Regions from separate parts of the Sporomusa aerivorans genome, predicted to be linked through region 1. Evidence: riboswitches for the same ligand, from Rfam matches in the RefSeq annotation. Region 1 holds a riboswitch; each other region holds the start of a gene.

Region 1 (7,478 bases):
CGGTATCCGGTATCTGGGCGGCTTCTCTGACTGCAATTTTATATACCGTTATGGGCGGGATGTGGGCCATTGTCTGGACCGACCTGCTGCAAGGACTAATACGGATTGTTGTCGGTGCTGTATTCTTCGTAGTCGTATATATGGGCGTGGATGGCATTGGCGGGATAAAAACGGCTGTTACTGCCGCCAAACCGGAGCTTTGGTCTATGAACTCTCTTGGCTTCGGGGCTGCCTTGTCCTTGCTTCTGACTCCTCTTTGCGGCCAGTTTACTTTTCAGGCCTGGTGGCAGCGCTGCTTTTCGGCAAAGGACGCTAAAACTGCACAGCGCGGCTTTTTCTGGACAGCTGTATTTGCCATATTCATGTGTTCGGCCAGTATCATGGTTGGCATGGCGGCTTATACCATTAATCCCAACCTGCCGAGACCGGATATGGCCTTCAGTTGGATGCTTACTTCCTGGCTGAATCCGGTCCTGGCCGCGTTGCTGGTTGTCACTATTATCGGCGCTGACATGACGGTTTCGGCAGGTCTGCTGAACTCGGGGGTCACACTGCTGCTCATGGACGTAATTAAGCCTTTTTTCAAGCCAACCGCCAGCGATGCAGAACTGATCAAAATGGGAAGATGGCTGACTTTTGTCCTGGGGGTCGGAGCCGTCGGGGTGGCATTTTCTTTTCCGTCGGTGCTATCGGCCGCCCTGTTTGGTCTGGCGGTTACCGGCGGCGGTCTGTTTATGCCGCTGGTACTTGGCCTTTTATTACGGGACAAAAATGGCGGCACTTATATTACCCAAAATGCCGCCAAAGCTTCGCTCATTCTAGGCGGGGGAACTGCGGCGGTATTTCAGTATGTACCACAACTTGCCAAGACGTTTGGCGGGGGGATCATACCGGGAATTTGCCTGTCAGCCGTTATTACTCTGGCTGTAAGTGTTTTTGAGCAGGCAAGACGCAAAGCTAAGGTTACTGACAGTACCAATATACAGTAGACTACAGTCTGCTGTTGGCATGATTTTTGCAAGGAATATATGCCGAGAATGTTTCTGCAGGAGCATTCATACCTAATGATGGTGGGAGGCCTGGCTGTGACAAATGTAACAGTGGCTGAGAGACTGAACCCGATTCCCTTTGCGGGCATACGGAAAGTTTTCGAAAAAGCCAATCAATTAGAGGCAAGCGGGCAAAAGGTAATTCATTTTGAAATAGGCCGGCCCGATTTCGACACGCCGGCTCATATCAAAGCGGCAGCGAAGCTGGCGTTAGACCAAGGTCTTGTCCATTATACTCCAAATAGCGGGCTGCCGGCATTGCGTCAGGCTTTGGCCGGCCGGCTTAACGCTGACAAAGGCTTAACGTACAGTCCGGATACGGAAATTATTATGACCGCCGGCGGACAGGAGGCTCTGTATCTAAGCTTTTTGAGCATCCTCAATGAGGGAGATGAAGTAATTCTGCCTGACCCTTGTTTTGGCCCGTTTCCCCTGGCCGTCCGCCTGGCTGGCGGTGTCCCAGTCAAAATTGGGCTGCAGCCGCAGCAAAACTACTGTTACGATTTTGCTGCCGTTAAAAAAGCGCTTTCCCCCAAAACCAAAGCCATTGTTGTCAATTCACCCCATAATCCTACCGGGGGAGTCTGGTCGGAAGACCAACTAAAAACAGTGGCTGCACTGGCAACCGAGCGGGGGATTTGGCTGATCTGCGATGACGCTTATGACAATCTGGTGTATGAGGGATGCCGGGTATCGCCGGCTGGTTTTGCAGGGCTGCGGGAGCGAACCATACTGTGCGGCTCACTCTCTAAAACGTACGCAATGACAGGCTGGCGAATCGGCTATATTGCCGCCGCTGAACCGGTCATTAATGCCGCCATCCGGCTGCAGCAGAATATTATGCTGTCCTTGTGCAGTTTCGCACAGTATGGGGCTATGGCCGGACTTGCCGGTCCGCAGGATTGTGTGCGGACTATGGCCGGTGAATTCGCCCGCCGCCGTAATTTGGTGCTGGCAATGATCCATGACATCCCAGGCCTGCAGTTGGACGGATTTCCCGGCGGCGCGTTTTATGCTTTTCCCCGGATAACGCTGCCCAATATAACCTCCGCGCAGGTAGCCGATTACTTATTGGATCATGCGGGTGTTGCCGTAGTAGATGGCCTGGCCTTCGGTGAAAAAGGCAATGGCCACTTCCGGCTTTCCTACGCTGTGGCCTACGAAGATTGTCGTGAAGGCCTGGAACGAATTGCAGAAGCCATGAAAACGCTTGCGCAAAAATGCAGTTAGGGGAGAGAAAATGGCTATCGTAATAAGCGCCATGCCCAAGTGGCGATTTGACACATCACAGGTGGTACTGCCAAAAGACTGGGATATCCGGTTTATTACCCCGTCCAATGATGAAGAATTGATTATGGCCTGCAAGGAAGGCGAGTATTTGCTGGTGCCGGCCAGCAATCCGGCAATCAACGCCAACATCTTAAACAATATTACGCATATCAAATTGATTCAGAGTGTGGGTGCGGGTTTTGACCGTATTGATACACATACAGCGGCCGCTTTAAAAATCCCGGTGGCCAATGTGCCGGGGCAGAACGCCAAATCAGTGGCTGAATTCACGGTTGGCATGATGATTGCGCTGCAGCGGCAGATCGTCGTGGCAGACGGGGAAGTAAAAGCCGGCAGGTATGGCGAGGTGCGGAGAACTTTATTTCAGCAGGGGCTGCGGGAAATAGAAGGCAGTAAGATCGGGCTGGTTGGTCTAGGCTCCATCGGCCGGCATGCAGCTAAAATTTTACATGTTTTAGGCGCTGCCGTCAGTTACTATGATAGCAGACGCCAGCCACTGGCTGACGAGGAGCAATTGCAGATAACCTTTAGCCCTTTGGATGCTTTGCTGGCACAAAGTGATATCGTAAGCCTGCATGTGCCGCTTACTGATGCAACGCGCGGCCTTATCGGCCGCCGGGAACTCGAACTCATGTCTCCCGGCAGCCTGCTGATTAATACCGCGCGCGGCGAAGTAATCAATCAGCAGGCCTTAGCGGAGCTTTTGGAATCCGGGCACATTGGCGGAGCCGCAATCGATGTTTTTGCGCCGGAGCCGCCCGGTCCGGAAAATCCGCTGCTGAATCTTTCAGCGCCTGCTAGGAAGCGGTTGGTGGTCACCCCGCATATAGCAGGGGTTACCGTACTTACAATGAGCAAAATGCTGCAGGCCGCCCTGGAGAACCTTGCAAGAGCGATGCGAGGCGAGCCGCCGCAGAATGTAATAAACAGGTAAAAGCCAGAGTCAAGCCAAAGCGCCTGGACGGCGCCTTGGGCCTAGTGAAGAAGGAATCTGACCCTATTCGACTTAGTGAAAGTATCCTTAGTCTGGTATGTCAAGCTGTTACAGCCTGTTGGCGGCAGCAAGATACACCGGAACGATACTATGCGAGAGCGAAGGGATTGGATAGTATGAAAACAGTATTAATCACATCAAAAGAATTTGGCAGCCAGATCGATATAGAGCACAGGAGAAATCTGGAACAGTATTTCTTTGAAAACGGCTGGCAGATTATGTGGAATGCAACAGAAGCGGCAATGACTGCCGGAGATATCATTCAGCTTAATGCCCGGCAATTGCTTGACGCCATTTTGGTGTATTCCAGCTCTGATGAAATTAGCCGGGAAGTTTTCAAGCATTGCCGGAATTTGAAAGTGGTTTCGCGGCATGGCGTAGGTATTGAAAACATCGATGTCAGCGCAGCGCAGCAAGCAGGGGTGCAAATAAAAACAACCGATAAAATGCCTGGCTATGAGACGGTGGCCGATTTAACGTTCGCCTTAATGCTGTCTTTGGCCAGGAAGGTGCCGCAGATTGACTCCAACCTAAGAAAAAATGGCTGGTATCGCCCGATAAGCAGTGATGTTTGGGGTAAGACACTGGGGATATTCGGTTTGGGGCGCATTGGCAAAGCCGTTGCCAGACGGGCTAAAGGTTTTGATATGAGAATCCTGGTGAATACGCGGCATCCGGATGAAGCCTTTGTTACAGCACACGGTCTTTCCCTGTGCACTAAAGAAGAGCTGTTGGCCGAATCGGATTTTGTCAGTCTGCATTGTGCATTAACCGCAGAAACGAAACATATGATTGGCGCGCCGGAGTTCGGGTTAATGAAACCCAGCGCATATTTGATTAACACCGCCCGGGCCGGTCTGGTATGTCAGCGTGAGCTTCTGGCCGCGCTGAAAAGTAAAAAAATTGCCGGTGCGGCGGTTGATGTATTCGAGCAGGAGCCTGCGGTAAATGACCCTATTATTACAGAGGATCTGGATAATGTAGTAGCTACTGCGCATGTGGGTTCTTACACAGTGGAGTCTTTACGCCGGATGGACTTTCTGGTAGTGCAAAACATTGTGGCAGCAGGATAATGGCGGGTAATTAGTATTTAGTATTGCAGGTTTGTTTTAAAAGCAATTGAGAATCTAGCAAATCGGTATGGTAGAGGCGCGAGTCGCAATAGTACTTGCAGGGAACTGGCTGTAATGAACTGCGGGGAAAGGGCGGATCGCCGAAGTGCCGGGAACTGCCAGTTTCCGGCACTGGGGTCGTACTCAACAGGTACGGCACTGTCATCTTCGGATGGTGAGCTATCGCACTTGGGGTAAGACTTCCCTCTTCACTATGCCGGTAGCCCCTAGTACATGGTGGCTGCCGCTTTTTCTTTGGCGGGCGGAATGCTCTTGATTTACACACCGGGAATGACTAAATCTTACTGCATAGGATGTGAAATATGAGCTGGGACAATATGCCGCTACTAATCATTCTTGTGCTGGCAGTTATCGGTAACAACCAATCGGTATCCCTGGCTGTCGCGGGACTTCTGCTTATAAAACTGATGGGTTGCACAGTCTGGTTTCCTTATATAGAGAATCATGGCCTCAATGCCGGGATCATCATTTTGACCATGGCCGTGCTGACCCCCCTGGCTCAAGGCCGTGTATCTGCAGGCGATATGCTGGTAGCCTTCAAAACACAGCCAGGCCTGATCGCTATTATTGTCGGCATATTTGTGTCCTGGCTGGCAACACAAGGCGTATATTTTCTGAAGGCATCACCGGAAGCCACGACATCCCTGATTGTCGGTACCATTGTCGGCGTTTGTTTTTTGCAGGGGCTGGCGGTTGGACCGCTGATTGCCGGCGGCATAGTTGCCATTATCATGAATTTGTTGAACCTGTTTACTCAGTAGTTTGAGTTGGTACAGAGGAGGGAAGCGGATGGATATTCAGCAGCAAACTATATTTGGCGAGCGTGTGCCGGGCAGACCTGTTACCATCTATTTTGAGGGTATCAGGCTGTCCGCCAGGGAAGGTCAAACCGTAGCTTCGGCTTTAATGGCACATGGTTTCTATGCCTTCGGCCACAGCCGGAATTTATCGCAGGCCCGGGGACTTTACTGCGGCAACGGGCGCTGCCAGAGCTGTCTTGTTACCATTGACGGGATAGAACATGTGAAGAGTTGCAGCACTCTGGTCCGGGAGGGCATGATGATTACCAAATATGCCGGTGATCCGGACGTCAGGAGAGAGATGCATGAAAACTGATGTATTAATAATCGGCGGCGGGCTGGCCGGGCTTGCTGCGGCTCACGAAGTGGCGGCAAACGGTTATTCCGCAATTATTGCCGATGAAAGCTGGAGCCTTGGCGGTCAGCTTAGACAGCAAACGCAGACAATTCCTGATATGCCTGTTCCTTATGCCGGACTCAGCGGCTGTCAACTGGCGCAGACACTGGCAGAGCGGTTACAATACCTGCCTGTTCAAAGCCTGCTGCAGCATGACGTGATTGGCGTATATGCCGACAACAGTGTGGGCGTTGCCTGCGGCGGTCGGATGGAAAAGATCACTCCCGGCTGTATTATTATCGCTACCGGAGCTGCGGAGTCAGCTCTGCCGTTTCGTGGTTGGACGCTGCCGGGCATCATGACCATTGGGGCAGCACAGATCCTCATGAACCGTGAACGAATCTATCCGGGGAAAAAGGCTGTGGTGCTCGGTTCCAGCGACATGACCCTGGAGATTATCTGCCAAATGCGCAAGCTTGGCATCGAGGTAGTCGCGCTGGCCGAACCATCTGCGGCGCTTGTTGCGACCGATGAGACTATTCTCCAGGCCTTCCGGGCGAGTGGCATACCGGTCCTGCTGCACTCGCAGCCAATAGCCGCAACCGGCGGCAGCCGGGTGGAGGAAATAATTCTGACTTCCGGTGCAACCCGGAGGGATACCAGGTATGAGGTAGATCTTGTCTGTCTTGACGGCGGCAGGCATCCGGTACTTGAGACCATTTCTGCTTTAAATTGCCGGCTGGCCTTTCGCAAAGAACTGGGGGGCTGGCTGCCCTGCTATTCCGCCAGTCTGGAGACCTCTATAAGCGGCATTTTTGTCGCAGGACAAACGGCAGGAATAACCTCCCAGGCCGGAGTATACCGGACTGGTGCCATTGCCGGTCTCGGTGCCGTCAGTTATCTTAAGCAGAATACAGCAGAAAATACAGCAGAAGCGCATTCAGCCGCCAAACAAGCACACTGGGATGGCTTGATGACATTGGAATCAGCCAGGTATCCGGCTCGCTGGCAGGCACGAATGGCTCATATCGGCATTTGATCCGGCAATGAGTATGACGGTGGCATAACCGCAGACACCCAACAAGAAGGAGGGGCACAAAACTTGGATAATTTGACAATCGTTTGCCGGTGTGAGGAATTGACGGCGGAAGATATAGCAAACGCCGTTGCGCAAGGGGCGGAAACCTTTGATGATGTGAAAAGGCTGACCCGGGCCGGCATGGGCCTTTGTCAGGGTAAAACCTGCCGGCTGATTATAGCAGAATTAATCGCGCAGTATCGGGGAAAATCAGTAGACGAAATTCCTGTGCCACGGCAGAGAATGCCGCTCCGCCCCATTACGGTAGGCAGCTTGGCAGCGCACCATACCGGCGGTTCGACGACAAGATCGCTGCTGGCGGAGTCGACTTCGCATCCTACCACACAGGAAGGGCAGGCGAAGTAAGTTGAGAATGGAGTATGATACGATTATTATCGGCGGTGGTGTCATTGGGAGCGGGATTGCTTATCACCTTTCCGAGGTGCAACCCGATGGAATTTTAGTCCTGGATAAAGAATTCCCTTTAAACGGAACCTCCGGTTCAACGCAGGGGTGGGTGTGGGTACAGAGCAAGGTTCCCTCCTGGTATGGGGAACTGTCGATGTTCAGCGCCGATCTCTACGAGTTCCTGCCCCGCAGGATTGGTGATATTGAGTACAAACGTACCGGCGGCATAGGTCCCTTTTTTACGGAAGAGGAGCGGGAACTGGCCAAACGTCTGGCTGAGCTGCAGGCAGAAGTGGGGATACAGATTGATATTCTCAGCCGGGATGAAACCCTGGCGCTTGAACCGGCCTTGTCCCCTGAGATACTGGGCGCCACGTACTGCAGCATCG
Region 2 (7,478 bases), 2.7 Mb from region 1:
TGACCAGCTCACGATTGTCCAATAGATAGGTAATATCGGGAATAACCAGGTCAATGCCCAGCATGTCATCTTCTGGAAACATTAAACCAGAGTCAATTAGTAAGATTTCGTCACCATAACGTACTACCGTCATGTTCTTACCAATTTCCCCCATCCCGCCCAAGGGAATTATTTGCACTTTGTTTGGTTGTCGCGCCAAAAAAACTTACACCTCCAAATAGATAAAATTTACTAAAAAATCAAACCGCCCGTTCATTAAAAAAAAGATAAAAAACCGGCCGTCCTGCCCACTTGTGAATAATTATAACCTATTTGCCTGCCTATGACAACAAGTGGCTGCTTGCTCCGGCAATATTATATGCAAATATTAACTACACATACAAAAAAACCGGCAGCGCATTGTCTGCCGGCAAAAAAATCAGCTATACACCTATCGACTGCATTACCATTTTGAGTTGGTCTCTCTCGTTTTCGGTGACTTGAACTAACGGTAAGCGCACCGGACCCGCGCTAATGCCGATAAGATTTACGGCTTCCTTGATGGGAATCGGATTTGTTGTAACAAAAATTATTTTAAAGAAAGGCATAAGTTCAAGATGCAAGGTTTGCGCTTTATTTTTATCCCCGTTGTTAAAAGCGGCAATCATGTCCTGGATACGTTTGCCTACGATATGCCCAGCCACACTGATAACACCGTGACCGCCGACACCGAGGATTGGTAAAGTCAAAGAGTCATCGCCGCTATAAACAAGAAAATCACTGGGAGTTGTGCGGATAATTTCAGAAACTTGTTCCATGCTGCCGCTAGCTTCTTTTACGGCAACAATATTTTTAATCTCAGCTAAGCGGGCAACTGTCGCCGGTAATATATTAGAGCCCGTACGACCCGGAACGTTATATATAATAAGAGGTAACGCTGTAGATTCGGCAATTGCTGCAAAATGTTGATAAAATCCGGCTTGCGGAGGTTTGTTGTAATAGGGGCCGACGAGCATAGCACCATGTATACCGATTTTTTCGGCTTCCTTAGTTAATTCAATAGAAGCCCTGGTATCATTCGAACCTGTTCCCGCAATGACCGTTGCACTATGGCCAATGGCTGCCATCACAGTTTCAAATAGCTTTAATTTTTCCTCTTTACTGAGTGTGGCCGATTCACCGGTGCTGCCTGCAACTACAACTCCGTCAGATCCATTTTCTACGAGGTATTTCGCCAGTTTGGCGGCTTCACCGTAATTAACGCTGTAGTCGTTGTTAAACGGAGTTACCATTGCGGTCAAAACACGCCCAAAATTCCTCATAAAACTCTCCCTTTATTAGTTTGATAGACTAAATTTCTCGTGAAGGGATTTAACGGCAGTTTCCACATCACTGTGAGGTACTAATGCCGAAATCGAAGTATGAGAATCTACGGTCTGCAAAATAGCGATTCTATTTTTTGTCAGAGCTTCTATAAAACTGGCCATTACGCCGGGAACTTCCCTCATACCACCGCCAACAACCGAGACCTTGGCACAGTTTTCCAATACTTCAATTTCATAGCCTTGGCGCTTAAGTTTTACTAAGGCCCGTTCTGCATGATCCGCATTAATCGTAAACATGATCTGGCCGGGATGGACATTAATTAAGTCAACACTAATGCCACTATCGGCCATTGTCTTGAAAACCTGAAAACTTGCGTCATTTCCTGCAGCATCGTCAAGTTGAACTTTAATCTGCACAATATTGGTAAGATAAGTAACCCCTGTCGCCACGCGGTCAATTACATCCGCGCCGACAGTATCCTCTTTAGCAATATTGGTAATAAGAGTTCCCGGAGCATCGGAAAAGGTAGATTTTACTATAAGGGGTATATTTTTTTGCATAGCAATTTCCACAGCTCGGGGATGAATAACCTTGGCCCCCTGGTGTGCCAGTTGGCAAACTTCACCGTAGCTTATGCAGTCAAGTATTTTTGCATTATTCACAATTCTCGGGTCTGCTGTCATAATTCCATCTACATCTGTGTATATCTCAACCATTTCGGCATTTAGTGCCGCCCCTAACGCGGCTGCAGTGGTATCGCTACCGCCCCGCCCCAATGTAGTAAATTCATTTTCAGCTGTCATACCCTGAAATCCGCAGACAACAGGAACTTTTCTCTGTTTCAGGAGACTGATAAGACGTGTTGGGTCGCATTTTAATATGCGGGCGTCTGTAAAATTGGCATCTGTTATAATACCGGCATGCCCGCCGGTAAGCATAACAGCATCCATCCCAGCGGCCTGCAGTGTACCGGCCATAACTACCGCCGAAATCATTTCACCACAGTACATAATCTGGTCAAGCTCGCGCGCAGCAATATTTTTGTAGGCCGTCCTTGCTACGCCAATCAGGGTATCAGTGGCATAGGGAGCGCCCTGCCGCCCCATTGCCGACACTACAACAACCGGATTAAAGCCTTGGTCCCGCGCTTTTGCAATCTTGCGCATTACCAATTCCCGCACTTCGGGCGACGCCACCGACGTCCCCCCGAACTTCTGGACAATTACTCGCATTTTTTTTTACACCTCAAATTAAATTATGCTCGATCATATACTCGGCAATCTGTACAGCATTAAGGGCTGCACCTTTGCGAATTTGATCCCCCACCACCCACATGTTCAATCCATAAGGCACAGTTTTATCTGCACGGATACGGCCGACAAATACTTCATTACGATCGGAAGTATATAAAGGCATGGGATACAGCATTTCAGCCGGATTATCCTGTACAATAACACCGGGAAATTTAGCCAGCAGGTGTTTAGCCTCCGCCGGTGACAGCGGCCCCTCTAATTCAATATTTACCGACTCGGAATGGCTGCGGAACACAGGTACGCGAACGGTCGTCGAGGTGATGCCAATAGTATAGTCATTCAATATTTTATGGGTTTCGTGTACCATTTTCATTTCTTCTTTGGTATAGTCATCCTCAACAAACACGTCAATATGCGGCAACAGGTTGAAGGCGATTTGATAATGTTTCGGCAGGCTGGCGCTAGGCAAAATGTTAGCTTCCACTGCGCGCCCCTCTATAGTTGCCTTAACTTGATCTGTTAGTTCGTCGATAGCTTCTTTACCTGCTCCTGACACTGCCTGATAGGTCGAAACAACAATCCGTTTTATTTTAACAGCATCATAAATAGGCTTTAATGCCATTACCATTATAATAGTTGAACAATTAGGATTCGCAATAATCCCTTTGTGATTTTTAATGGCCTCGGGATTTACTTCGGGGACGATGAGGGGTACTTCCGGGTCCATACGGAACGCACTTGAATTATCAATGACGACGGCCCCGCGTTTAGCCGCTTCAGGCGCCAGAGTTTTACTAATCGAACCGCCGGCAAACAGGGCAATCTGCACATTCTCAAAAGAAGCAGGCGTAGCTTCCTCAACTATGTAACTTTTTCCCATAAATTCAATAGTTTTGCCTGCCGATCGTTCCGAAGCCAACAGTTTTAACTCATTAAACGGAAAATTGCGTTCTTCGATAAGTTTAAGAAATTCTTGGCCAACAGCTCCAGTTGCCCCCAAAATTGCAACATTATATTTTTTCATTACAAAAACGCCTCCAGATCCTTTACATTATCTTTTACTTCTTTGCCGTACTTTAGCCCATTATATGTTCAAGACCAACAATTAGACCGTCAACAGTAAGTACTTTTTTACAGGCCAATACCACCCCGGGCATGAACGACTCCCGTGATATAGAGTCATGACGGATGGTAAGCGTTTGTCCTAAACCGCCGAAAATAACTTCCTGATGGGCAACATATCCAGGCAAGCGAATGCTGTGCAAACGGATACCGGCTAAATCTCCGCCACGTGAACCCTCTAACTTCTCAACTTCCTGAGGGTGGCCCTGCCGCATCTCACCTCTTACATTGGCAATCAATTCGGCGGTTCGCAGCGCTGTACCGGACGGAGCGTCCAGTTTTTGATCATGGTGCATTTCAATTATCTCTACATGGGGTAAATACTTGGCCGCTTCCTGCGCCAGTTTCATCATAAGAATAGCACCTATCGAGAAATTAGGTGAAATAATTGCATTAACCTTGTTAACTGTACATAGTTCACGAATCTCATTTAGGTCCTCGTCAGTTAGACCGGTAGTGCCTACAACCGGGCATACACCATGTTTGCTGGCGATGCGGATGTTATTCATAACTGCTTCCGGCTTCGTAAAATCCACCATGACCTGCGGCTTTGTTTCACTGATAACAGTAGCCAAATCATTTCCTACTGTTACACCTGTTTTCCCAGCGCCAATAATATCGCCAACATCAGCAAAGTCTGAATTGATATCAACTGCACCCACAATGCTTAGCTGTTGATCTTTATGAACTGCGCGCAATACTTCCCGGCCCATTTTTCCGTAAGCACCACAAACCATCACTCTAATCAAGCGCTATACACCTCCTGTTAAATAATCAGTTTTTCCATTTTTTTTGGGCAAAGCTATAAATACAAAACAGCCAGTGAGCGCATCTCTCACCGGCTGCCACAGACAGCGTAATCTGACCATAGGAAAATATATATATAAATATACTTTCACCGACCAGATGAGATAGCGCTCCACCAAAATAATGGTGACAGTCTTAAACCTATTTGATGTAAGACCAGTAAAGGAAAATTCGGCAATCTTCCCTTACTTCGGCAGTTGCCCCTTTCCTTCAGTTCATTGACGCCGCTCTCCCTGAAAGTACTCTTGGCTTCCGCACCTCTACTTCATCCCGTACAGGATGTTGCTTATTCATTTTATACACATTTTATACCAAAGGTTCCAACATTGTCAATAAATATTAACATCTGTGTATACTTTATAATACTTAGAAAAAGAAACCGGGGAAGTCCCCGGTTCTTTAACGCATTGCGTGAGTTTCGACGTCTTTGGCTCCGCTTTGCCGGAGAATTTGGGCCGCTTGGTTCGCTTTTGCGGCATCAGAACGTATTACAGCCAAAATTCCTCCCTCAGCTACATGCTGTTCATACCTTCTGCCCGCTTCAGCCGGAATTCCCCAGTCAATCAAACCGCCGGCAATCCCGCCTGCTACAGCTCCGCTTAAGGCAGCGGCAATCGGGCCGGCAGCAACGATAGGGCCTACTCCCGGAATAGCCAAAGCACCAGCTCCCAAAAGCAAACCGCCAATACCGCCTAACGTTCCTCCTGTTAATGCGCCGTCTGTGATATCATCTTCGAAATAATCGCTGCCTTGCTGCCTTTGTTTCTTTTGATTTTTAGAAACAATATTAATTTCCTCAGTCGTAAAGCCTTGTGTTCTGAGAGAATTAACAGCCTGTTCAGCACTTTCGCGCGAATCAAATACACCGATTACGCTTTTAACTCCGGAACCGCCGCCTTGTGTACCGCCACTTGCGCCTTGTTGACTTGAAGTACTCGAAGTATTAGATTGAGCGCTTGCGCTTGTATAGCTAGTCACCAAGGCATTGCCGGATTGTCCTGCGGTTTGGTTCGTTGCCTGATTGGCAGCGGCATTTCCTGAAAGTTGATTCCCACTGTTGTTATTTGTTGTGGCCATAGTAATACCTCCTAACAATAGATTCATATGCAACCTACTGTTAGGTTGAACCAGCTTCAAGCTTTTTATTCCCCGCTAAAGGTAGAATAAAAACGATCGTAGGCATTATTTAAATCAACAATGACAACCTCATCCCCAATCCGTTTAATAGCTTGCCAGGGTATAACGGAAATCTGATTGTCAGCTAGCAGATTTAATAACGCTCTCCTTTTGGGCAGAATAAGCCCGCCGATAACCCCGGTCCGGCTATCGAAAGTAACCTCGCAGTCCGCAATATTTCCTAAACGCGCGCCATCTCCCAGATTAATAACTTCTTTGCCTGACATTTCACTTAATCGCATATCCTCACCTACTTACCACTAAATAGTTTAGTAAAAACCGGTTGAATGACGGCTACCCCTATAGCCGTCATCGCCAAAGGATCAAAGGAAAGGAAAGTAACGGTAATCCGTTCCGGTAAGTCAAGCTTTAAAAAGGAAACAATCATTACCAGGGAGAGATAAACTCCCCCCGCAGTCGCTACCAAATCCTGGACAGCGTTGGAAAATGGCGAAGGCTTGGGTTCAACTTGGGGCAAACTGTCTACCGACGCCCGCAAATGACAAATGCGCAGCCAAACCGAACCCATTATAACGAGAATAATTAAAATTAATAAGGCCCAGGTATACATGGTAGTCCCCCTCTAGTGCTTCTACCAATGTATATGGCTAATTAGTTTAAGTTATGATCAAACACCAATGAAACATTCCAAAAGTTATAGGCCAGTACTCCCCAAGCCCCCCGCGCGAACTCCCTCAACAAAGTCAGCGTCGGCTTTTAAATATTTATAAAATATCCCCTGTGCTATTCTAGAGCCTTGCGAAATTACGACTGGCTCACTACCATGATTTATTACAGCAATTAAAATATGACCCTCGTTATCCGGATTATTGTAATAGTCGGCATCAATTATACCTTGACCGTTAATTAAGCTTAGCCCGTGTTTTACAGCCAGCCCGGAACGGATATGAATGCCTAAGTATTCATCCGGTTCCATATAGGCTTTGATTCCGGTCTCAACTAAGACAACCTTTCCCGGCTGCACAATAGCGTCCTTAGCCGCACTTATATCATACCCAGCGCTTAACTGAGTCTTTCGTTTCGGCAAAACTATATCCAAATCCTTATACTTGCTTACTATTTCAAAACCTCTACCCATACAAGCTCCCTTCTAGATAGTAAGATTTGCGTTAATATTTGCAGCATCAACAGGACCTAAAGCCGTTAAGCACATTTTTTCCGCGGTAAACATCTGCTCAAGCATTTGATTCACATCGCGCAATGTCACTCTGTCAATTTTTCGTACAACTTCATCTAAGGAAACAAATTTTCCTAATGTTATTTCCATTTTGCCAATACGGGACATCCGGCTGCTGGAGCTCTCCAGTCCAAGAAGCAGGCTCCCCTTGATCTGCTCTTTGGATTTAATAAGTTCTTGCTCACTGATTCCTTTGGTCTTAAGCTCGCGCAAATTCTCCATAATCAAATCCAAAACCTGATTTATATTGTTGGGGCGTGTACCGGCATAGATAGTAAGCAAACCCGAATCTTTGTAATTATTTTGATAGGAGTAAATTGAGTATGCCAGTCCTTTTTCTTCCCTGATACTTTGAAACAATCTTGAACTGATCCCGCCGCCTAAAATATTATTCATAATATGGACAGGATAAATATCCGGATGATCCTGCGGTACACTTGCCGTTCCCAAGCAAACGTGTACTTGCTCAATATCTTTACTGACTATGGTCCGTGCTTGATAAAAAGCCGGGGGAGCTATTGCTACATTCTTTCTCTTGCCAGGCAATTTACTAAAATAACAGGTTGCCAGTTTGACCAGTTCTTCATGAGCGATATTGCCGGCCGCAGCAATTACAA
Region 3 (7,478 bases), 460 kb from region 1:
CTACTTTAGCACCCATTGTTTCTTCCGCAGGTGTTCCCAGGATAATTACCCGGCCGCCAATATCGGCCAAAACTTTGCTTAGGCCAATTCCCGCACTTGCCGCCATGACGCCGATCATATTATGACCGCAGCCGTGACCAATTTCCGGTAATGCGTCATATTCGGCGAGAAAGGCAACCGTAGGACCGGCCTTGCCGGAGTTATAGACAGCCTTAAATGCTGTCTCATAACTACAAATATTCATTTCAACGGTAAAACCATGTTCAGCCAACAAGCCGGTCAGCTTAGCGGCAGATTGATATTCTACCATACCCAACTCCGGGTTTTGACCGATTGAGTCACTAAGGGCGAACAGTACCTCCTGTAACTGGTCAAGTTGGTCGTTAATTAAGTTCTTCATTGCTACATCTCCTTATATTTTTAGAACGGACCCCATTTCATCAGTACTGCTGGCGTGATAGCAATTACACACAAAACAAAAAAAGCAATCTGCAGCGGCAGTACCCAGCGGGCCCATTTTGACCAAGGAATGCCGGCCATGCCCAAGCAACCAATAAGTACACTGGAAGTGGGGAAAATCATATCACTGAAACCGTTGCCAAACTGATAAATAAGTACGGTAGTTTGACGGGTTATACCAACTAAATCGCCTAAAGAAGCCATGATGGGGATTGTCAGTGCTGCTTGGCCGGTACCGGAAGTTACGAAGAAATTTATAATTATTTGAACTATCAACATTGCATATGCTGAAACCAAAGTCGGCAGACCAGCTAATGGCGCAGCCAGAGTATTTAAAATGGTGTCAATAATCTTTGCGTCAGAAGCCAGCACGACGATGGCACGGGCCAAGCCAACTAAGATGGCTGTGCTTACCATGTCTTTTGCGCCAACAACGAAGGCATCCGCAATATCATTAGTACTCATTTTGGCAAATATTCCAGCGAAAATTCCCATGCCCAAGAAGACAGCGGCAATTTCATCAATGTACCATTCCCATTTCAATACCCCTAAGACGATCAGCGCCATCCCGGCTACAAGCAAGGTAAGCACTAATTGCTGACCGGTGGTAAGGGTGGCGTTACTTTCTTTAAGGTGCTGCAGGCTGGCTCTGGCAGCTTTATCCTCTTCATACGTTGGGCTTAGTTCGGGGTTTCTCTTAATCCGGCGGGCATACCACATGACAAAAGATATGGCTAAGACGGTACTTGCCACCCAAATGCCAGTTCGGTATTCTATGCCCGAGAAAGCGGGAAGCTCGGAAAAGCTTTGCGCTATGCCTACTGTAAAGGGGTTAAGCATAGCACCGGCAAAGCCGGTTGTGGCAGCCACATAAGGTATGCACATCCCGGTTATCCGGTCATAGCCCATTAAGAGCGCCATGGGTACAAATATGCCGACAAAGGGGATGGTTTCCTCAGACATGCCGAAGATAGCGCCACCTGCCGAGAACATAGTCATAGTTATAGGAATTAATAATATTTCCTTACCTTTTAGTAGGCGAATCATTTTCATAATACCAGCATCAATGGCACCAGTTTTTTGGATAACAGCAAAGGCACCGCCGACAATCAAAATAAATCCGGCAATATTGGCCGCTTTTTCCATACCCTTCAGCGGAGACATGAATACTTCTTTAATGCCTTGGGGTTTACTTTCAACCGGATGGTAGGTATTGGCTACAACCGTTGTTTTTCCAGCCTTGTTTTTTTCCCGGTCAAATTCACCACCGGGAAGAATCCAGGTAGCTGCCGCAACTAACAAAATGATCGTAAAAATGATTGCAAATGTGTGTGGAACGCGGAATGTTTCTGCTTTTTTTTGCATTTAGTATCCTCCTCTTCCGATAACCCTTCCCGCAAGCGGCGGGATATATATTAATCAAGGTAATGTTCGCCTTGGTTATTTTTCATAGGACCAGAAAAAAACAAAAAAGCAGTGTGAACGCTTTCACAACTGCTTGCGGGCAAAAAGTTATACTTCCTGCATGTGATATAGCGCTTCACCCGGAAAGATCTCTTACCGAGTGACAGTCTGGTATTTGTTCAATACGAGACCAGCAAAGGTTCTTGGCATAACTTTTGCTTCGGCGGGTATTCCTTTCATCACGGTTCAACGTCTGCCAACTAGCCGTGAGTACTGATAATATCCCGCACCTCTATACAAACTATCAAATTGTATTAATTTTACACTACATAAAAGCAGGTGTCAATAATCTGTTGGGGCACCTCAAGGGGATGGTTCTACCAAGGCTTCCGATTTGTACCACCTCTTGCATCAATATCTATCATTTTTTCAACAAATCCCTGTCGATGTCCTAACAAAAAGCTTGACATATTCACAGCAGCACATGCATGATTGGGAATAATTTCAATCTTATCACCGACTTTTAAACTAGTCTGTTGAGTCGCTCTAATCTTACCGACTTCTTCCGATAATCCTTCCACAATCAGTTCAGGATGTTTTTTTACAATACCGTATCCACTTACCAGTGAAGCACTGTGCGCTCCCTTGTCTAAACCAAAGCATTTACTTCCCGCATCTATAATAAAAATATTTTCACTTGGATTAGCAATAATTGTTGCCAGTACCGTCAGCGCACACCTTTCGATTGGAGCTATACCTAAGGCGACTTGAATCGCATCATAGAAAATATAATTTCCTGGTCTTAGGGTAGTAACTGTTTTATTTTGCACAGCAAATTGCAGCGTTGGCGTACTACCGGTAGCAACTATTTCCACGACAAAGCCCGCTGCAACTAAACAATCTTTTGCCATTTCCAAAGCTTCTATTTCTTCTTGGGCAACTCTTTCAATATCAGATAGATTATTGATTCCATATACATGTCCTGGATGTGTGGAAACACCCTTAAATGTTAAGGTGGATAATTCACTTAGCTCTTTTGCTAAATCCACAGCTTTATCCGGCTTAACCCCAAATCGGTGTAAACCACAGTCAATAATAATTAGATAGTCTACGGTCAACTTTTCCTTTATGAGTAACTTTTGCATTTGCATAGCCGCATCAATTCCATCAAAGCTTGCAGTAATATGCGCTTTTTTAACAAGCTCAATAACTCTTTCAATATTTTCTGCTGCCGCAACAGGATAGGCGAGTATAATATCTTTAAAACCATGCTGAACCAATTTCTCTGCTTCATCAAGCGTTCCAACTAAAAAACCTGTGGCTCCATGAGCTTTTTGCAGGTTGGCAATCTCAATGCTTTTATGCGTCTTTACCATAGGGCAGAGCAATTTTCTATTAATTTTGCATAATTCAGCCGTATCGTTAATATTTTGTTCCATCTTATCCAAATCAACCAAAAAGCTAGGTGTAGTAAGCTGGTTTATTCTTTTCATACCATAGTACCTCCGATTTTTACAAAAAAGGTGAAGCCATTTTAGACTTCACCTTTTTTTATTATCTACCTAGAACTTTTCCTGCATATACATCCTTCTGCAATCCATGATTTACTACAACTTGTCCATTTACAATAACATTCTCAATACCTTGAGAATATTGCTTAGGATCTGTATAAGTTGCCTTATCCTGCACCGTATCGGGATTGAAAATAACAATATCAGCGTAATAGTCTTCCTTAATAAGACCTCTAGCCTTAAGCCCCAATCGCTTAGCAGGCAAACTAGTCATTTTCTTAACTGCCTCTTCAAAAGAAAGAATTTTCTTTTCCCGTACGTATCTTCCTAAAAGTCTTGTTGGAGTGCCAAATGCCCGAGGATGCGGCTTGCCAAAAGAGAGAGTTCCCTCTGCAGATAAGCTCATAGCATCTGATCCAATCATAGCTCGAGGTTGTTGTAGGAAGGTCATTACATCTTCCTCCAGCATAGCGTAGTAATTCATCTGAACCCGGCCGTTTTCTGCGATAAGCAAATCAAAAGCTGCATCATAGGGATCTTTCCCTTGCATTTCGCCAATCTCTGGGATAAATTTTCCCTCAAGATGTTTATTCTCTTCGCTACGTACAGATGATACAAAGAATTTTCCCCAACCACCTGCAGATTTAACAAAATTTTGCCAGCCAGGCAACCCCTCTGCAATTTCCTTGCGTATTCTGCTACGAATACTTTTATCTTGTAACCGTTCAATCATTTTCGCAACTCCCCCTTCAAAAATCCAAGGAGGTAAGCAAGCGGAAAGCGAAGTTAAGCCTGCAGTATACGGATAAATATCGTACGAGACTTCAATACCGGAACGCTCTGCTTGCGCCATACGTTCTAATACCAAATCTGTTTTTCCCAGCATATTCTGACTTAAAAGTTTTAAATGCGAAATATGAACAGGAACTCCTGCTGTTCCACCTATCCAAAGAGCTTCATCAATTGCATCCATAATGCCATCACTTTCAGTGCGCATATGGGTAGAATAAAATCCTTGATAAGGAACCATTACCTTACATAATTCAGCAATTTCTTCCTTTGAAGAATATTCGCCGGGAAGATATACCAAACCGGAACTTAATCCTAAAGCTCCTTCCGACATTGCTGTATCGGTAATCTGCTGCATGTCCTTTAATTCTGCGGCATTTGGCATTCCTTTTGCAAAGCCCATAACGGCAATTCGCACAGCACCCTGGCCCAAAAGCGGTGCAAGATTGATAGATGGAGGATTTTCGTCAAACCAGGCTAAATATTCTTTAAAACTTGTCCAAGGCAACTCCAGGTTAACCGGAATAGACCCAATAAGTCTAGTCCCCAAGTAGTCAATTAAAAGCTGTCTATTTTCTTCCCGAACTGGTGCTACACAAATTCCGCAATTGCCAATGACCTCAGTAGTTACGCCACTGTGGAGCTTGCTGTTAGCTCGTCTATCATATTTAAATGATAAATCCGAGTGAGTATGCATATCAATGAATCCGGGTGCTACCATATTGCCATTGGCATTTACTGTTTCTACGCTATCCTGGTCATTCAAATTCCCGATTGCTGTAATCTTATCCTTCACTATTCCAATGTCGCCCGCAAAAGCAGCTTTACCACTTCCATCAATGATTAATCCATTCGTAATTTTCAGATCAAACATTTGTCCCACTCCTTTTTGCTTCACTTAAATATTGGATTCTAGCAATCACAATCCCTGCGCCGATGATAGCTATATTAAGGATCCATCCGGGAACTCCGAGTTTAATCGCCAAAAAGCTAAAACCCAATGCTACTAAAATAGTGGCTGCACCCAATTTTAAGTGCTTGCTGGCCAACTCCACATAAACTGCACCAAATACCGCTGGTAAAATTACTTTGAAGGATTCTTTGATAAAGGCCGGCAGAATATCAATAATATTCGCACCGATAATGGTAAAGATAGTAATTACTGATACAGATAACAGTACAGATCCCGCAATACCAATCGTCGAGATAACATCACCTTCCGGTGTACCAGCCTCATATCCAGAAACCTTCTGAGCCATAGTAACTGCCGGGCACCTTAAATCCGCAACGCTGCCTGCTAACCAGCCGATGTATGAACCACTTGTTCCCAACATACTAAAAAAAGTAAGTGGTTGAACTACCCATGAAACACCAAAAGTTACAAGTGCTACTGTCCATATTTTCAAAATATCCTCAAATGGCGGTATTTCTCCATATGCTATCCATAAATAGATTACCGGAGCAAAATTCGCAATAATGCCCGCACTCAATGTCACAGCTCCGATTTTTATCAACCGTGCATTTAAAGCAAACTTGTCATTATTCATGCTACCTCTCCTTGGCCCAAATTTTATGATATTACCGTTGCTAACATCATCCCTGCGATCATAGAAATACCAAGAGCTACTTCCTGTAGTCTTTGCTGTTTTTTGAATATTCTAGATATTATCAACATAAAGGCTGCTGATATAAAAGCGGCATACCAATTGCCGACTTTTGCGTTAATTAACTGTCCTGATAACAAAAAGGCGAATAATCCCACACTTGCTCCTGACATTAAGTACTTTATCCATTTGGGATCGTATCTTTGATTTAATTTGGTAACCATACCGCCCATTTTGGGCGTAAATAGTAAAGCGACCAGCATCCACCCCATATTATTAAGTGCCATTCCCCATAAAGAATAGGTGTATGCTTTTAAATTAAACGCTGCTGATTGAGGATCTACCCCAATTACTTTTGCAGCTAACGTAACCATTGCTAATTCAGTCCGTGCAGCGCCTATATCATTCAGCCTCATCCAGGCAGTAGGCGCACCTACCACCGCAATCAGTGCAAGAAGAACAATGACGGGAGCCAAAGCCGGTCCAATAGCTGTAATCATTGCCGACCTCATGCCAGCATAACATTTTTCCCGGGGCATGTTTAGTTTTTCCGCTGTTTTAAACGCTTCACGCAAATAAACAAGACTCTGAATTAGTATAACAATAACTATTATACTTGAAGCAAGCCACATCCCCGGACTGTTTATAATTGTTTTTAAATCCACAATAAACCCCCTATTTTTTTATTTGGCTACCGCGATTGCTTCTATTTCAACCAGCACATCCTTAGGAAGTCTAGCAACTTCCACACATGAACGGGCTGGAGGATTTTCAACAAAAGCATTCCCGTACACTTCATTCACGAGTGCAAAATCATTCATATTTTTAATGAAAATAGTGGTTTTAACGACATCGGCTAGTGTCTTCCCTTCAGCAGATAATATAGCCTTTATATTATCTAACGATTGTTGTGTTTGTTCTTTTATGTTAGTGCTAGCAACTTCGCCAGTAGTCGGATTGACCGGGATTTGTCCGGATACAAACAGAAAACCGTTGGCAGCAATTGCTTGAGAGTATGGGCCGATTGCTTTTGGTGCTTTTTCCGTATATACAATTTTTTTCATCATACAAGCCTTCTTTCTAATTTTGTAGTGATTTCTAGTGTTATTACTTTCTTTAAGCTTTGCGTAAGATTGAAGAGTTACCCATTTTTTCAGTAACTGCCACACCCTGCCGGTAAAATTTATCCATTTCAGTTTTTGGCACCATACTCCCCCCGGTTGCCCAAGTTATCTGTGTAGCGCGAGACATTTTATGTAAGAGATTTCTCTCCATCACGAACTCTCTTCCTGATTGCGTCGTCATCAATTGAACAGGACCAAAAAATCCAGCTAAAGCGGATGGCTCCAAAAACTTATTTTCGGAATCAGCTAACATTTTTAACAGCAGATAAAGCTGATCATCTTGCACGGTATATACACCAGCAATATCTCGTTCCAAGATTCGTCCAACCAATCCAGATGGTCTACCTACAGCCAGTCCGTCCGCATCGGTACGATTATCAATGCCAAAATCTTGTGCAGCTATTTTTTCGTGCAAACCGGTCATTAGCCCGAGTAACATTGCCGGCGAATGAGTAGGTTCTGCAAAAAAACAGTGTACATTATCCTTAAATATTGATTTCAAGCCAAAAGTAACGCCTCCCGGCCCTCCGCCAACGCCGCAAGGTAAATATACAATAAGTGGATGTTCTTCATCGACGACTATATTA
Region 4 (7,478 bases), 1.2 Mb from region 1:
TATTGCGCTTAAACGGCGGCTTCTGTTGGCGGACCGGGAGGTAAAGGCCGGCAGGTATCAGGAGATACGAGAAGTTTTGTTTACCCGGGGGCTAAGCGAAATAGAAGGCAGTAAAGCCGGAGTGATCGGCTTAGGTTCAATTGGCCGGCAGGTAGCGAAAATCCTAACTATTTTGGGCGCGAACGTAAGTTATTACAGCCGCAGGCGGCAGCCGCCGGAAATAGAGGCCGAGTGCCAGGTAAGCTACAAGCCTTTAGAGGCTTTGCTTGCACAAAGCGATGTTGTAAGTCTGCATGTGCCGCTCAATGCGGCTACGCGCGGTCTCATCGGCCAACGGGAGCTTGCGCTTATGTCTTCCGGCAGTATTCTGATTAATACGGCGCGCGGCGAAATTGTGGATCAGGCGGCATTGACGCAGGTGCTGGAAGCCGGACGCATAAGCGGTGCGGCTATCGATGTTTTTGCACCGGAGCCGCCGGCGCCGGTAAATCCGTTATTGAGCCTTTCGCCGGCGGCTAAGGACCGGCTGCTGGTTACACCGCATATCGGGGGCGTTACGGTGGAGGCTATGCGCAAGATGCTGCTGGCGAGTCTGGATAATATAGCGAGAGCCATAAATGGCCAGCCGCCGGTGAATATTGTAAACCTGTGAAAATCCAAGTCAGAGACATTGGCGACGGTTTAGGTATATAGGTATAGTGAAGATGGAATCTGACCCTGTTCGACTTGTTGAAAGTATCCTGAATTTGATATGCAGGCGCATTTAGAATGCCTGCATACCGGAATGATACTATGCGAGAGCGGAAAGGATTGGATATCTTGAAAACAGTATTGATCACATCTAGAGAATTTGGCAGCCAAATCGATATTCAGCATAGAAAGAGCCTGGAGCAATATTTTGCCGAAAACGGCTGGCAGATTGTGTGGAATTCGGCAGGCGCGGCCATGAGTGCCAGAGACATCATTCAGCAGGATGCCAGGCATAAGCTTGATGCCATTTTGGTTTATTCCAGCTCGGATGAAATTAACCACGAGGTTTTTAAAGAATGCCGGAATCTGAAAGTGGTATCCCGGCATGGGGTGGGTGTCGAGAATATTGATGCCGCGGCAGCCCGCCAAGCAGGCGTGGCAATTAAAACAACGGCAAAGACTCCTGGCTATGAGACGGTTGCGGATCTAACCTTTGCGTTGCTGCTGTCGCTGGCCAGGAAGGTGCCGCAGATTGATGCCACTTTGCGAAAAAGCGGCTGGTATCGCCCGGTCAGCAGCGATGTTTGGGGCAAGACGCTTGGTATATTCGGGCTGGGACGCATTGGCAAAGCCGTCGCCAAACGGGCCAAAGGCTTTGATATGAAAATTTTGGCCAGCACGCGGCATCCTGATGATGCCTTTGTAGCAGCAAACGGCATAACCTTGTGTTCCAAAGAGCAGCTGCTGGCCGAAGCCGATTTTGTCAGCCTGCATTGTATGCTAAGTCACGAAACAAAGCATATGATTGGCGCCAGGGAGTTTGCCCTGATGAAACCAGGCGCTTATTTGATAAACACCGCCCGGGCCGGACTGGTAAACCAGGGTGATCTGCTAAGCGCGCTCAGAAGCAAAGCAATTGCCGGCGCAGCCATTGATGTATTCGAAACCGAGCCGGCCGTAAATGACCCCCTAATCGCGGAAGATCTCGATAATGTAGTGGCAACCACGCATGTTGGCTCCTATACGGTGGACTCTCTCCGGCGGATGGACTTTCTGGTGGCGGCGAATATTGTGGAAGCAGTGTAGGTCAATCAAAAAAATTAACCAGTCAAGCAGGGATTTAACAACTTGATTAGCGAAATAAATCGGTATGGTAGAGGCGCGAGATGCAATAGTACTTACAGGGAGCTGGCTAAGTGACGATCTGTAAAGGAAAGGGCGGATTGCCGAAGTGGCGGGAACGGCCAATTCCCGCCACTGGGGCCGTATCTAACAGGTACGGCACTGTCATCTTCGGATGGTGAGCTATCGCACTGGGGGAAGACTCCTCTTCACTATGCCGGTAGCCCCTAAGTAGATAGTGGCTGCCTTTTTTCTTTTATCTGCCGGCGTTTAATCTGCCGCGCTGGATGAAAAGAAGGCAAAAAACTCATCTTAATATGGAGAATCTTACACGATTTAGGATGTGGAAATATGAACTGGGAAAATATGCCGCTATTAATCATTCTCGTACTGGCAGTTATTGGCGACAATCAGTCGGTAGCCCTGGCTGCTTTGGTGCTGCTGCTGATAAAGCTGCTGGGATTGACAGCCTGGTTTCCAAGTATCGAAACTCATGGATTGAATATTGGTATAACCATAATGACAATGGCGGTGCTGACGCCGTTGGCGCAAGGTCGGATATCCCTGGGCGAAATGATGTCAGCTTTCAAAACCCAGTCAGGTCTGATTGCTATTGTCATCGGGATATTTGTTTCCTGGGTGGCAACGCAGGGCATGCATTTTTTGAAAGCATCGCCGGAGGCTACGACTGCTTTGATTGTCGGTACAATCGGCGGAGTATGCTTTTTGCACGGTTTGGCGGTTGGTCCGCTTATTGCAGGCGGCTTCGTAGCCATGATAATTAATGCATTGAATTCATTTAAACAGTGATTTGGCAACTGATATGCCGTTTTTGGCAAACGGATACCCGATTGCGCCCAAGTTTTGCATGGACGGCAAGGCTTCGAAGCTTGTAAGCCCTGCCGTTATTTTTATATGGAAAGAAAGTATAAATTCTTTTTAATATGCAGGCAACATAGCTTATGTTTTGCCACAAGCTCGGCGCAAGCCGTGTTTTTTTATTTTAAACCGGTTTTAAGCTTTCAGGCGTTTACGCTGTGCGCAAAGCAATAGCTTGATATAAAATATATCGATAGTATATGAAAATTAATTCGATAACCGCAAGGAGTAAAGTATCAATTTGTGGAATAAGCTTATTATCATAGGAATTGATCTTATTTTCCTGTTCCTATTCACTGCTCTAATGTTTACGCCTGAACGATCAGCAGGGAGGTTCGGCCGTTGGATTATCAATTATTAAAGGTACTCGATGGCAATATGAGGGATGAGGTATTAATGGCAGAGTTAGCCGACGAAACGGTTAAAGTGCTTCGCAAATACAATCTTCACAGCAACTCTGATTTGTACTGGGAAAGGCCTAAGGGAAAATATCCGCAGAAGATCTTTTTCAGCCACAAATTTTTGAAAAAATCCTCAGTTATAAGAGTCATATTCTATATATACCAGTTGTGTTTTGCCAAGGTAAAATATTTCGAGCGTAATTGGGATGACTTCATACCGTATGTCCATAGTTGGCGGGATGGATTTGTTGAATGTGAACTGCATGATATGGAGTTTATTAAGCATAAGTATTCAGACATTATCTTTGACCTGAGGGATTTGCAGAAGATTACCGATATCAGAGAGTTTGTGGCTATTTGCGATTATCTTGACGGCCAGAAGAGCGCATTAAAAAATTGAATCCAGTTAACCGGCAAAAGTAGAGAGTTCGCGTTGAGACATTTGTTTCAGAGCGGCTCTTTCTTTATTTTGGCGAAGCGTGTTTTCTAAACCCGTTCGCCGGTGGGGTGAAAGCAGAAATAATGATGTAGGAACATTATTTGCATTGAATTTTTGATATATAGAATCAATATCATTTATGCGGATAAGAGCATTATGTATGCGCGTTGGAAATGGTAATTTTATGTAATAATTATAGGAGAAAGTAAATCGAATAAAGTCAAATAGGAAATAAACATGTCATATCAGGCTGAATTTTATATAGTCATTTTGTTGATATAACGATTATTTTGCCAAAAACAGATAATAAATTTGCTAAAATTTTTGAAATGTAGTGGCAGAAAGTGTGGTAGCGATGAACTATAGGCCTGGCAGGTTTAAGAAATATAAAGAATGGAATATACCGCCGAAGGCGATTAAGCCGGCACAGTGCGGCCCCGTTAAGGCTAATCCGCGGAGATTGTTCGTGATTAATCATCGGCCGCACGTTTTGGCGAATTATCTTCGTACCTACATTAAGCATAAGAAGCAAACCCGCGCTGTGCTTGAGAAATATCGGGAGCAGATAGATGAACTGGTGAATGCCGGCAAACAACTGGAGAAATACAAAATACTGGCGGAAAATGCCAAGGATATTATGTTGTTTATTAACATGGACGGAAGGATTATCGAAGCAAATGAGGCAGCGCTCCGGGCGTATAGATATACCCGGGAAGAATTATTTTCAATGACTATCAGCGATTTAAGAATCCAGAGTACAAATAAACAAATCGCAATGCAGATGGAACTGGCCGAAAAACAGGGGATTTTATTTGAAACAATTCACCGGTGTAAGGATGGCGGAATTCTACCGGTTGAAGTAAGCTCGCAAGGAACATATATTGGCGACGAGCGTGTGCTGCTTAGCATTATCCGGGATATATCGGAGCGGAAAAGGGCTGAACAGCAAATGAAATATATGGAGACGCATGACTTCTTAACCGGTTTCCCTAACCGGTATTATCTTGAAGAATATCTTAAGAGCGCTGTTGTGTATTCAACGGCAGAAGGTAACGGTGCGCTTCTTTTTTTGGATGTAGACAATTTTAAAGTTATTAATGATTCTTTTGGATATGCCATAGGCGATAAGCTTTTAGTAGAACTGGGAAACAAGCTGAAAAATATTATAAAAAAAGATGATTTTATTGCCAGGCTTGGCGGCGATGAATTTGCAATCGTTCTCAAGGATGTAACTATTGATATGGCCAAGAGAGCGGCGCAAAAGATTATTAAGTATCTGGGCAGTGAAAATTTCGCAATTGACGGGCCGGGAAATTATTGCAATTTGTCTGTAAGTATTGGGATTACACGGATTGATGACTTTGCAGATACCCAGAAGCTTTTTGCTTACGCGGAGGCTGCCTTATACAATGCTAAAGAGGAAGGTAAAAGCCGGGCAGTTGCCATTGAAAGCGGAAAAGAAAAAAGATGGCTGTCAGAATCCAATGCTGCAGTCAAGCTGCTGCATGACTGCTTACGGAATAACAGGCTTGTCTTACACTATCAGCCGATTATGTCCGGGCAACAGGTTGTACATTATGAAGCTTTGCTGAGAATGCTGGATAATGAGGGGAATTTCATTTACCCAAGCTCGTTTATAACCATGGCGGAACGCTTTGGCCTTATGGCCCGTATTGACAGGTGGGTCATACATTGTGCCATACACACCTTAGCAGAGAAGCCGGACATGACTATTTTCGTTAATGTTTCTTCTCTGAGTATAGGTGATGATGAGTTATTAAATTTCATTGAGATGTGCCTTGGCGAAACAGGAATAAGGCCGGAACGAATCGGGTTTGAAATTACCGAAACAGCGGCCGTTAAGGATTTGATAAAGGCCGGGCAGTGGCTTCGCAGTCTTAAAAAGTTTGGTTGTAAATTTGCTTTAGATGACTTCGGTGTAGGGTTTTCTTCCTTTAAGTATATTCAAATGCTGCCTGTTGATTATATCAAAATCGATGGTTCGTTCATAAAAAACCTGGATACCGATTTAACGCAAAAAGCTCTCGTGCAAGCCATGAACGCAGTTGCGCACACCTTGGGAAAAAGAACAATTGCCGAATTTGTGGAAAACGAGATGATTTGGCGAACTGTACAGGAACTGGGGGTTGACCTTGGACAGGGCTATTATTTAGGCAAACCAAGTCCGCTGGCAAAGATACAGACTACTATCTGAAAAAGAGGTGCGCATGATGAGCATGAACTTAACAACGAAAATGATAGCTTACTTTCTGCTGGTTGTGTTTGTTGCCGCAACAGGATTTATATATACGGTCTGGCGGGTGGGGGAGGTGGCAAATAAGAATGTTATCTTACAAGAGACAATGATGCCTTTGTTTATAAAAACAACCGAGATAAACTATTTTGCCACGGTGCAGGTAGCTAACCTGCGCGGCTGGTTTATTACAGGGAATCCCACGATGCTGGACGAGTGGAAAAAGGCCAGTAACGTATCCACGGCCAATGAGGAAGCTTTGGACAAAATGTCTCTGACTGAGGAGGAGCGCAAGCTTACTGCCGATACCAAAGCGCTTGACGACAAGTATACGACGCTGGCCACCAATAAGTTTGTTCCGCTAATTCAGGGCGGCAGAAGGGACGAAGCCCGAAAAGTAATGATTGAGGAAATGGGACCGGCCGCCAAAGCCCTTAATGAACAATTAATCGAACATAACAAGTTTCGGGTTCAGCAAATAAATACAGCTCTGGATGAGGCTGTGAACAATGCCCGTGAGGCAAGAACGGCGGCTATTGTCGCGGCCGTGTTTGCCGCTATTGCTGGCATTGCGATCGGCTTTTTGGCCGCCCGCAGCATTTCCTGTCCGGTCAATCAGCTTGCGGCAGCGGCCCGCAAGGTTGCAAGCGGTGATCTAACCGAGCAAGTCAGGGTAGTTGGCCAGGATGAGATCAGCCAGTTGGCAGCATCTTTTAACGCCATGGTTGCCCAGCTTAAAGCGTTGATCCGGGAGATAACCGTGCAAGCCGAGCAGGTGGCTGCTGCAGCCGAGGAATTGACCGCAAGCTCGGCACAGTCGTCTCAGGCCGCTAATCAGATAGCAACATCAATTACAGAAGTGGCCAACAGCGCCACTGAACAACTGTCAGCGGCTAACGAAACTTCGGCTGTTACTGAGCAGATGTCGGCAGGTATCCAGCAAATCGCTGCTAGCACCAATCAGGTGGCAGCGCAATCGGCTCAGGCGGCTGACAAGGCTAAAGACGGCACACGCGCGGTCGAAAAAGCAGTCAGCCAAATGTCTTTAATCGAAGATACCGTTACTGTGTCGGCTGAAGTTGTCGCCAAGCTGGGTGACAGGTCCAAGGAAATCGGCCAGATAGTTGACACGATTGCGGGTATTGCCGGTCAGACCAATTTATTGGCGCTTAACGCGGCCATCGAGGCGGCGCGGGCCGGAGAGCAAGGACGCGGTTTCGCCGTAGTTGCCGAAGAAGTAAGAAAATTGGCTGAGCAATCACAGGATGCAGCGAAAAAGATTGCCGACCTGATTGGCGAAATTCAGGGAGACACAGACAAAGCAGTTATAGCCATGAAGGATGGCACGCAGGAAGTGAAGACCGGAGCCGAAGTAGTCGCTGCTGCGGGGACGGTTTTCCAGGAAATTGTGGAACTGGTGTCACAGGGAGCTGGCCAGATCAGAGAGATCTCGGCGGCTGTTCAGCAAATGGCAGGCGGCAGTCAGCAAATTGTGGGACTGGTAAGAAAGATCGATGCTCTCAGTAAGTCTTCGGCCGGCGAGAGCCAAAGCGTTTCCGCAGCCACAGAGGAGCAATTGGCATCTATGGAGGAAATTTCATCTTCAAGTGAGGCTTTGGCGAAACTGGCGCAGCATCTCCAGTCGGCAGCCGCCAAGTTTCGGATATAAACTATAAAAGTTTCAGTGAAAGAA

Evidence for each region. Region 1 has a riboswitch for lysine ahead of SATMO3_RS05035 (DUF441 domain-containing protein). Riboswitches for the same ligand answer to the same signal wherever they lie in the genome.
Region 2: it holds a riboswitch for lysine, as region 1 does, so the genes downstream of both, dapB (4-hydroxy-tetrahydrodipicolinate reductase) here and SATMO3_RS05035 (DUF441 domain-containing protein) in region 1, are expected to answer to the same signal.
Region 3: it holds a riboswitch for lysine, as region 1 does, so the genes downstream of both, SATMO3_RS03035 (YfcC family protein) here and SATMO3_RS05035 (DUF441 domain-containing protein) in region 1, are expected to answer to the same signal.
Region 4: it holds a riboswitch for lysine, as region 1 does, so the genes downstream of both, SATMO3_RS30470 (DUF441 domain-containing protein) here and SATMO3_RS05035 (DUF441 domain-containing protein) in region 1, are expected to answer to the same signal.

The regions. Positions count from the first base shown of each region.
Region 1 is NZ_CP156926.1:1,115,078-1,122,555, forward strand. It holds gene SATMO3_RS05015 (sodium:solute symporter) at 1-989, shown strand, start outside; gene SATMO3_RS05020 (pyridoxal phosphate-dependent aminotransferase) at 1,086-2,279, shown strand; gene SATMO3_RS05025 (NAD(P)-dependent oxidoreductase) at 2,290-3,273, shown strand; gene SATMO3_RS05030 (phosphoglycerate dehydrogenase) at 3,450-4,406, shown strand; lysine riboswitch at 4,470-4,636, shown strand; gene SATMO3_RS05035 (DUF441 domain-containing protein) at 4,769-5,227, shown strand; gene SATMO3_RS05040 ((2Fe-2S)-binding protein) at 5,256-5,582, shown strand; gene SATMO3_RS05045 (NAD(P)/FAD-dependent oxidoreductase) at 5,572-6,642, shown strand; gene SATMO3_RS05050 ((2Fe-2S)-binding protein) at 6,706-7,047, shown strand; gene SATMO3_RS05055 (NAD(P)/FAD-dependent oxidoreductase) at 7,055-7,478, shown strand, end outside.
Region 2 is NZ_CP156926.1:3,847,093-3,854,570, forward strand. It holds gene SATMO3_RS18415 (ribonuclease J) at 1-154, opposite strand, end outside; gene dapA (4-hydroxy-tetrahydrodipicolinate synthase) at 423-1,301, opposite strand; gene dapG (aspartate kinase) at 1,317-2,537, opposite strand; gene SATMO3_RS18430 (aspartate-semialdehyde dehydrogenase) at 2,551-3,582, opposite strand; gene dapB (4-hydroxy-tetrahydrodipicolinate reductase) at 3,635-4,429, opposite strand; lysine riboswitch at 4,585-4,758, opposite strand; gene SATMO3_RS18440 (general stress protein) at 4,887-5,564, opposite strand; gene SATMO3_RS18445 (YlmC/YmxH family sporulation protein) at 5,630-5,905, opposite strand; gene SATMO3_RS18450 (hypothetical protein) at 5,914-6,234, opposite strand; gene dut (dUTP diphosphatase) at 6,319-6,762, opposite strand; gene SATMO3_RS18460 (M16 family metallopeptidase) at 6,775-7,478, opposite strand, start outside.
Region 3 is NZ_CP156926.1:658,694-666,171, reverse strand. It holds gene SATMO3_RS03040 (M20 family metallopeptidase) at 1-400, opposite strand, end outside; gene SATMO3_RS03035 (YfcC family protein) at 421-1,824, opposite strand; lysine riboswitch at 1,985-2,166, opposite strand; gene SATMO3_RS03030 (alanine racemase) at 2,241-3,356, opposite strand; gene SATMO3_RS03025 (amidohydrolase family protein) at 3,418-5,037, opposite strand; gene SATMO3_RS03020 (hypothetical protein) at 5,030-5,710, opposite strand; gene SATMO3_RS03015 (DUF5058 family protein) at 5,734-6,432, opposite strand; gene SATMO3_RS03010 (RidA family protein) at 6,451-6,831, opposite strand; gene SATMO3_RS03005 (D-serine ammonia-lyase) at 6,884-7,478, opposite strand, start outside.
Region 4 is NZ_CP156926.1:6,363,935-6,371,412, reverse strand. It holds gene SATMO3_RS30480 (2-hydroxyacid dehydrogenase) at 1-652, shown strand, start outside; gene SATMO3_RS30475 (phosphoglycerate dehydrogenase) at 820-1,776, shown strand; lysine riboswitch at 1,837-2,006, shown strand; gene SATMO3_RS30470 (DUF441 domain-containing protein) at 2,164-2,622, shown strand; gene SATMO3_RS30465 (hypothetical protein) at 3,034-3,492, shown strand; gene SATMO3_RS30460 (putative bifunctional diguanylate cyclase/phosphodiesterase) at 3,998-5,746, shown strand; gene SATMO3_RS30455 (methyl-accepting chemotaxis protein) at 5,760-7,454, shown strand.